2 regions of the Actinocorallia sp. B10E7 genome follow, and region 1 is predicted to be linked to the other one. Evidence: riboswitches for the same ligand, from Rfam matches in the RefSeq annotation. Region 1 holds a riboswitch; the other holds the start of a gene.
What was found. A riboswitch is a leader RNA that binds a small molecule or an ion and turns the genes downstream of it on or off. The one in region 1 is predicted to bind cobalamin.
Positions count from the first base shown of each region.

Region 1 (3,395 bases):
GGCCGGGCGGGTCGCGCAGCCCCGGCTTCCCGTCGGCGAGGTGCGGATCGGAGGGTTCGGCGGCGTCGAAGGCCTCACCGGCCATCTGAAGGAGAACGGCATCTCGGCGGTCGTCGACGCGACGCATCCGTTCGCGCGGGGGATCTCGAGCAACGCCGTCGCCGCGTGCGCGCAGGCGAACGTGCCGTTGCTGCGCCTCGAGCGACCCGGCTGGGAGTCCGCTCCCGGGAGCGACTCCTGGATCTGGGTCGACACCCACGAAGAAGCGGCCGAGACCGCCGCGAGAACGGGCCGCGCCCCGTTCCTGACGACCGGCCGCCAGACGCTCGGGCATTTCCTCGAGCCGCTGGCGGACGCCGCGGCGGTGGTGCGGGTGGTCGACGCCCCCGAGCAGGTGCTGCCTCCGTCCTGGACCCTGCTGCGGAGCCGCGGCCCCTACGTCCTGGACGGCGAACGCGAACTCCTGCGCCGCCACGGATGCGACGTGCTGGTGACGAAGGACTCCGGCGGCACCCACACCTGGCCGAAGATGGTCGCCGCCGGAGAGTTGGGGCTTCCCGTCATCGTCGTACGGAGGAAAAGCCGAACCGCCGGCGTCGAGGTGGTCATCGACCACGTCGCCGCCGGCGGCTGGCTCGTAGAGAGAGGACTGGCCTGACCGGGGCGGGACTCCAGGCCGGGCCGTCCACTCAGGTGCGGACGCTCTCGATGAGCGACTGTCGGGCCTGGGCGGCCCGCGCCGTCCGCTGGACGAGACCGCTGAGGACCACGGTGATGGTGCCCCACAACACGGTCTGGGTGACCAGCGAGGAGAAGCGGAACCCCCAGAGGGTGCCGGCCGGGAAGTCGCCGGGGACCTCGTCGATCGACGGGAGCGCCAGGCCGGCGGCCGTCACGAGGACGAGCCAGCCCAAGGCGGGGACCACGGAGGCGAACCAGGCGTCGCCGCGCCGGGCCAGGTGGGCTGCGAGGACCACCGCGCCGACGGCGAGCACCACCGAGAACGCCTGGAAGCCGAAGTAGGCGGCGGTCCGCGAGGCGATCGTTTCGCCGCTGCCCGTCGCGGGAGGGTTCGGCGGGTACTTGGCCCAGCTCACGAGAGCGAACGAGACGAAACCGACCACCGCGACGAGGGCCGTGGACGCGGCAGGCCGCAGCCTGCCGACCCGGCCGAGGGCGAAGGCGGCGGCGAGCCCGACGACGCCGCCCAGCGCGACGCCGACGGCGATGGTCGCGGTGGCCAGGCCCGCCGTGGACTGCCGGGCCCGGCTGATGCCGCCCTCCTCGCCATGGCTGTGGGCGGGGGCACCCTCCGCGTGGGCGTGGTCGGAGGCCGCCGCCTCCTCGACGGCGATCGCGCCGTCGATGTGGGGCTCTCCGAAGACATAAGCGGCCCCGAAAGCCAGAATTCCGGCGATGAAACCGGCCAAGAGGCCGTGGATGAGAAAAGTCCTGGGACTCAATTCCTGCTCCTGGTGCACAAAGGCATACCCGAAAGGAAAAGTGTTTTCGGGCATGCTGAAAAAGCCGGTCGCCCGGCGAAAGGGGAGTGCCTCAGTGGCAGGGGTAGCCGAGCAGGTGGCGGCCGTCGTGGACCCACTCGTGGATCGCGGTGCCGGAGAAGAGCGAGAAGGCCCCCTGCTCGGCGCCGACGAAGAAGACGGCGATGGACGCCAGGAGCACGAAGAAGAAGGCCCACGGGGCGAGGGCGGAGAGGGGAAGCCTGGGGACTTCCAGCTCGGGGCTGGTCGTGGACACGTGAGACATGAGACCTCCGTCAAGGGATACTGCGTCCCGCTGGATGGAACCTCGCCCTCGAGTGTCTGACTTCGCCGAGAACGGCGTCACAGTAGCGCGACTGTGCCGGATTCCCACCGGCTTCCTCGCGGACGATTATGTAAAACGGTACAGGTTACTTAAATTCTGGTCAATTGCCGTGCGGCTGGTCATTTATCGAGACGACGGAACCGATCACGGTCACGGCCGGAGCGGTGATCCCTTCGGCCCGCACCAGATCGGCGATCTTCGCGAGTGTGGAACGCACGGCCCGCTGTCCGGACGACGCCCCGTCCGCGATCGTCGCCGCCGGGGTCTCGGCCGGCATACCGGCTTCCAGCAGCGCCTCGGCGATCTCGGGGAGGGTGCGCACGGCCATGAGGAACACCAGGGTCGTCCCCGACTCCGCGAGTGCCCGGTAGTCCACCGACGAGTCCGGGTGCCCCGGCGGCACATGGCCGGACACCACGGTGAACCCCTGGGACAGCCCCCGGTGGGTGACCGGGATCTCGGCGAGCGCGGGCACCGCGACCGCCGAGGAGACACCGGGGACCACGGTGACGGGCACCCCGGCGGCCCGGCAGGCGAGGAGCTCCTCGCCGCCGCGCCCGAAGACGAAGTTGTCGCCGCCCTTGAACCGCACGACGTGCGCCCCCGCCAGGGCGCGCTCCACGAGCAGCGCGTTGATGTCGGACTGTGCGGCGGCCCGGCCCCAGGGCACCTTGGCGACGTCGATGATCTCGGCGTCCGGACGCGCCCAGCGCAGCGCGTCCAGCGGGGCCAGCCGGTCGGTGACGATGACGTCCGCGGACTCCAGGGCCTCCCGCCCGCTGACGGTGAGCAGCCCGCAGTCCCCGGGACCGCCGCCGACGAGCGTCACCCGGCCGGCTCCGGCGAAGGCGCGGCCCTCCGCGCGGGGAGGCCGCACGCACAGCACACGGGCCTCGTCCGACTCCCGCTCGACGGCCTCGTCCTCCTCGACGACGCCCGTCGCGGCCACGGCGAGCCACACCCCGTCGAGATCCCCGGGACGGAGGCTCCGCGCGCTCCACCGGACGAGTCCCCGCGTGGCGAGGTCCTCGACGGACGGGACGACCGAGGGGGCGACCACGTGGACCCGGGCTCCGGCGGCGCGCAGCCCGGCGATCTGGCGGAGCGCGGGCTCCCCGCCGCCGAAGACGACGACATCACGCCCCGAAAGGTCCAGAGGATAAGGATTCATCATGAGGTTCCCAGCCGAGGTGAGGTGAGGGCGGAGGCGGCGAACCGGTGTACGGCGCCGGCGAAACGCCGCGCCATGGCCGGATGGCCCGCCCAGTGGGTGTGAAGGTAGGAGGCGTGCACCGTCGGCGTGCCGGGGCCGGTGCTGAATCCCTCCGGCGCGCCGTCGACGGTCCAGGCCGCGCGGCGTCCGGCGGGCGGCCCGACCACGGTCCGGTGGAACTCGTGCCCGGTGACCCGGTCGCCCGCCCCGGCCAGCAGGGTGTCCTGCGGCGCGGTGGCCTCCCGGTAGCCGAGGGTCAGCCGCGGGGACATGCTCGCTTCGGCGTCCAGCGAGCCCACCATCGGCTCGCCGTCCAGGACGCGGCACAGGTAGAGCAGCCCGGCGCATTCGGCGA
Region 1 is NZ_JBDPLZ010000012.1:22,980-26,374, forward strand. It holds gene ABGB12_RS30160 (cobalt-precorrin-6A reductase) at 1-658, shown strand, start outside; gene ABGB12_RS30165 (CbtA family protein) at 690-1,463, opposite strand; gene ABGB12_RS30170 (CbtB-domain containing protein) at 1,555-1,767, opposite strand; adenosylcobalamin (AdoCbl) riboswitch at 1,769-1,905, opposite strand; gene cobA (uroporphyrinogen-III C-methyltransferase) at 1,928-2,998, opposite strand; gene ABGB12_RS30180 (cobyrinate a,c-diamide synthase) at 2,998-3,395, opposite strand, start outside.

Region 2 (3,395 bases), on a different contig from region 1:
AGGCGCTGGCCGGGGCTCCCGTCGTCATCGCGACCGCGGCCAAGTGGGCGACGCTCGGCGAGGGCACCTGGCCGTGGGCGATCATCGACGAGGCGTACCAGATGCGCTCGGACGCGCTGCTGCGCATCGCCTGCCGGTTCGAGCGCGCGCTGTTCGTGGGCGATCCGGGCCAGCTCGACCCGTTCTCGACCGTGGACGCCGAGCGCTGGGCGGGCCAGTCGTGGGACCCGACGCAGTCGGCGGTCTCGGTGCTGCTGGCGCACAACCCCGACCTGCCGGTGCGCCGGCTCCCGGTGTCGTGGCGGCTGCCCGCGTCGGCGGCGCCGGTCGTGTCGGACGCGTTCTACCCCTACACCCCCTTCGAGGCCGGCACCGGGCCCGGTGACAGGCTGCTGCGCTTCGGGGCCAGAGGCATGGGCGCCCACGACGACGTGCTGGACATCGCGGCGGCGTCCGGGTGGGGGCTGTACGAGCTGCCCGCGCGGCACACCATCAGGACCGACTCCGAGGCGGTGGCCGCGACGGCGGCGCTGGCCGTCCGGGTGCTGCAGCGCGGCGCGGTGGCCGTCTCCGACGGAGAGGAGTCCCCGGTGACGGCCGAGCGGATCGCGGTCGGCGCGGCGCACCGCGACCAGGTCGCGGCCATCAAACAGCTGCTGCGCGGCACCGGCATCACGGTGGACACCGCCAACCGGCTGCAGGGCCGCGAGTACGACGTGACGGTCGTCCTACACCCGCTGTCGGGGCGGCGTGACGCGACCGAGTTCCACCTTCAGGCCGGACGGCTGTGCGTGCTCGCCTCCCGGCACAGGCACGCCTGCCTGGTGGTGGCGCGGGCCGGCATCCCGGAGCTGCTGGACGCCCACCCCTCGACCGGGCCGGTCCATCTGGGGGTTCCGATCAAGTTCCCGGACGGCTGGGAGGCCAACCAGTCGGTGCTCGCCCATCTGGAGTCCTACAAGGTCGCCGTCTGACGCCTTTCCGCAGGCTGATACGGTTCAGCCGCACATGGGAGCGAAGTCCGGTGAGATTCCGGCGCTGTCCCGCAACTGTGGTGGCCCCCGAGGCCCGAGCCAGGACGCCTTCCGTGCGCGCGACGAACCGGCCCTCGAGGAAGGGTGAGCCGTCCCTTCCGGGCAAGCTCACCTCCCTCCGGGGTCCCCCCTTACGGAAGGTTGTGAAGATGCGGCGCATCATCGGCGCGCTCCTGCTCCTCGTACCGCTCGCCGCGGGCTGCGGAGGCTCCGAAGGCGCGGACGGCGAGGACCGTCCGGCCACCGGTTCCCTGACCGTCGAGGCGGCCAACGGCGAGGTGACCCTCCCCTCCGCCGCGAAGCGCATCGTCTCGCTCTCCCCCACCGGCACCGAGATGCTGTTCGCGATCGGGGCGGGCGGCCAGGTCGTCGCGGCCGACGACTACTCCACCTACCCGAAGGAGGCTCCGCGCACGGAGCTGTCGGGTTTCCAGCCGAACGCCGAGGCCATCGCCGGGTACAAGCCCGACCTCGTGGTCATCGCCACCGACCAGGGCGGCATCCTGGCGGCCCTGGAGAAGCTGAAGATCCCGGTCCTGCACGAGCCCGCGGCCGAGAAGCTCGACGACTCCTACGACCAGATCGCCGACCTGGGCACGGTGACCGGGCACGAGAAGGAGGCCGCGGACCTCGTCTCGGACATGAAGAAGCGAATCGACGCCGCGGTGAAGGCAGCGCCGAACGGCTCGGGCCTCACCTACTACCACGAGCTCGACCAGAGCATGTACACGGTGACGTCCAAGACGTTCGTCGGCCAGGTCTACTCCCTCTTCGGGCTGCAGAACATCGCTGACAAGGCCGACAAGCAGGGCAGCGGTTATCCGCAGCTGTCCGCCGAGTCGCTGGTCAAGGACGACCCGAAGTTCATCTTCCTGTCCCACCCCAAGGGCACCGGCGACTCGCCGGAGACCGTCGTGAAGCGGCCCGGCTGGGCCGGTCTGACCGCGGTGAAGGACGGGCACGTCTTCACCCTGGACGACGACATCTCCTCCCGCTGGGGCCCGCGCCTGCCCGACCTGGTCGAGGACATCTCCGAAGCCGTCAAGCGGGCGGCCTGACCGTCATGCGGCTCCGCCCCCGGCCGGTCACGCCGCCGTCCGCGCGTGAGGCGCGGACGCGGCTCCGGCCGCTCCCCCTGGGCGTCGCGGCGGCGCTGCTGCTGGGCGCCATGGCGGCGGGGCTCCTGGCGGGCGCCGTCCCCCTGCCGCCAGGCGAGGTGCTGCGCGCCGTCCTCGGCCTGGACACCGGCCTGTCCCCCATGGAACACGCGCTGCTGTTCGAGCTGAGGCTGCCGCGTGTGCTGCTGGGCGCGCTGGTGGGCGGGCTGCTGGCGGTCGCGGGCGCCGGCTACCAGGGGGTCCTGCGCAACCCGCTGGCCGACCCGTACCTGCTGGGCGCCTCGGCGGGGGCGGGGCTCGGCGCCACCCTGGTGATCGTCCACCTGCCGGTGCCCGCCGCCGTCGGGGTGCCGCTGGCGGCGTTCACCGGGGCGCTGGCGGGCGTGGCCCTCGCCTACGCGATGGGACGGGCGGCCGGGCCCGGCACCGGGACCCTGATCCTGGCCGGGGTCGCGGTCTCCTCGTTCCTGTCCGCGGCGCAGACCTTCGTCCAGCAGGCCGGGGTCGACGAGCTGCAGCGGATCTACTCCTGGATCCTGGGCGGGCTGTCCGGGGCGTCCTGGGACACCCTCTGGATGGTCCTGCCCTACGCGGCGGTCTCGACGGGCGTGCTGCTGGTGCACGGCCGCCTGCTGGACGTGCTGGCCGTCGGCGACGACGAGGCCGCCTCCCTTGGCGTGAACGCCGCCCGGATCCGGCTGGCTGTGCTGGCCGCGGCGTCGCTGGCCACCGCCTCGGCCGTGGCGGTCAGCGGGCTCATCGGGTTCGTGGGCATCGTGGTGCCGCACGCGGTCCGGCGGCTGGCGGGCGGGTCCTACCGGGTCCTGCTGCCGCTGTCGCTGCTGGCCGGGGGCGCCTTCCTGGTCCTGGCCGACCTGCTGGCCCGGACGCTGCTGTCCCCGGGCGAACTGCCGCTCGGCGTGGTCACCGCGTTCGTCGGCACCCCGTTCTTCCTGGCGGTGCTGCGCTCCACCCGGGGCGGGGCATCATGATCGTCGTGGAGGGGCTCGGGGTGGCGCGGGACCGCTGCCCCGTGCTGCGGGAGGTCGGGCTGACCGCCGGGGAGGGCTCCTGGACCGCGGTGATCGGGCCGAACGGGGCCGGCAAGTCGACCCTGCTCCAGGCGATCGCCGGACTACTGCCGCACACCGGGCGCATCCGGCTGAACGGACGGGAGGGGCTGCGCGGACGGGAACGGGCGCGCACCGTCGCCTACGCCCCGCAGAACCCGGTGCTGCCCGAG
Region 2 is NZ_JBDPLZ010000004.1:633,153-636,547, reverse strand. It holds gene ABGB12_RS16770 (AAA family ATPase) at 1-974, shown strand, start outside; cobalamin riboswitch at 978-1,105, shown strand; gene ABGB12_RS16765 (ABC transporter substrate-binding protein) at 1,184-2,092, shown strand; gene ABGB12_RS16760 (iron ABC transporter permease) at 2,098-3,144, shown strand; gene ABGB12_RS16755 (ABC transporter ATP-binding protein) at 3,141-3,395, shown strand, end outside.
Region 2: another riboswitch for cobalamin. It lies ahead of ABGB12_RS16765 (ABC transporter substrate-binding protein); the one in region 1 lies ahead of ABGB12_RS30170 (CbtB-domain containing protein).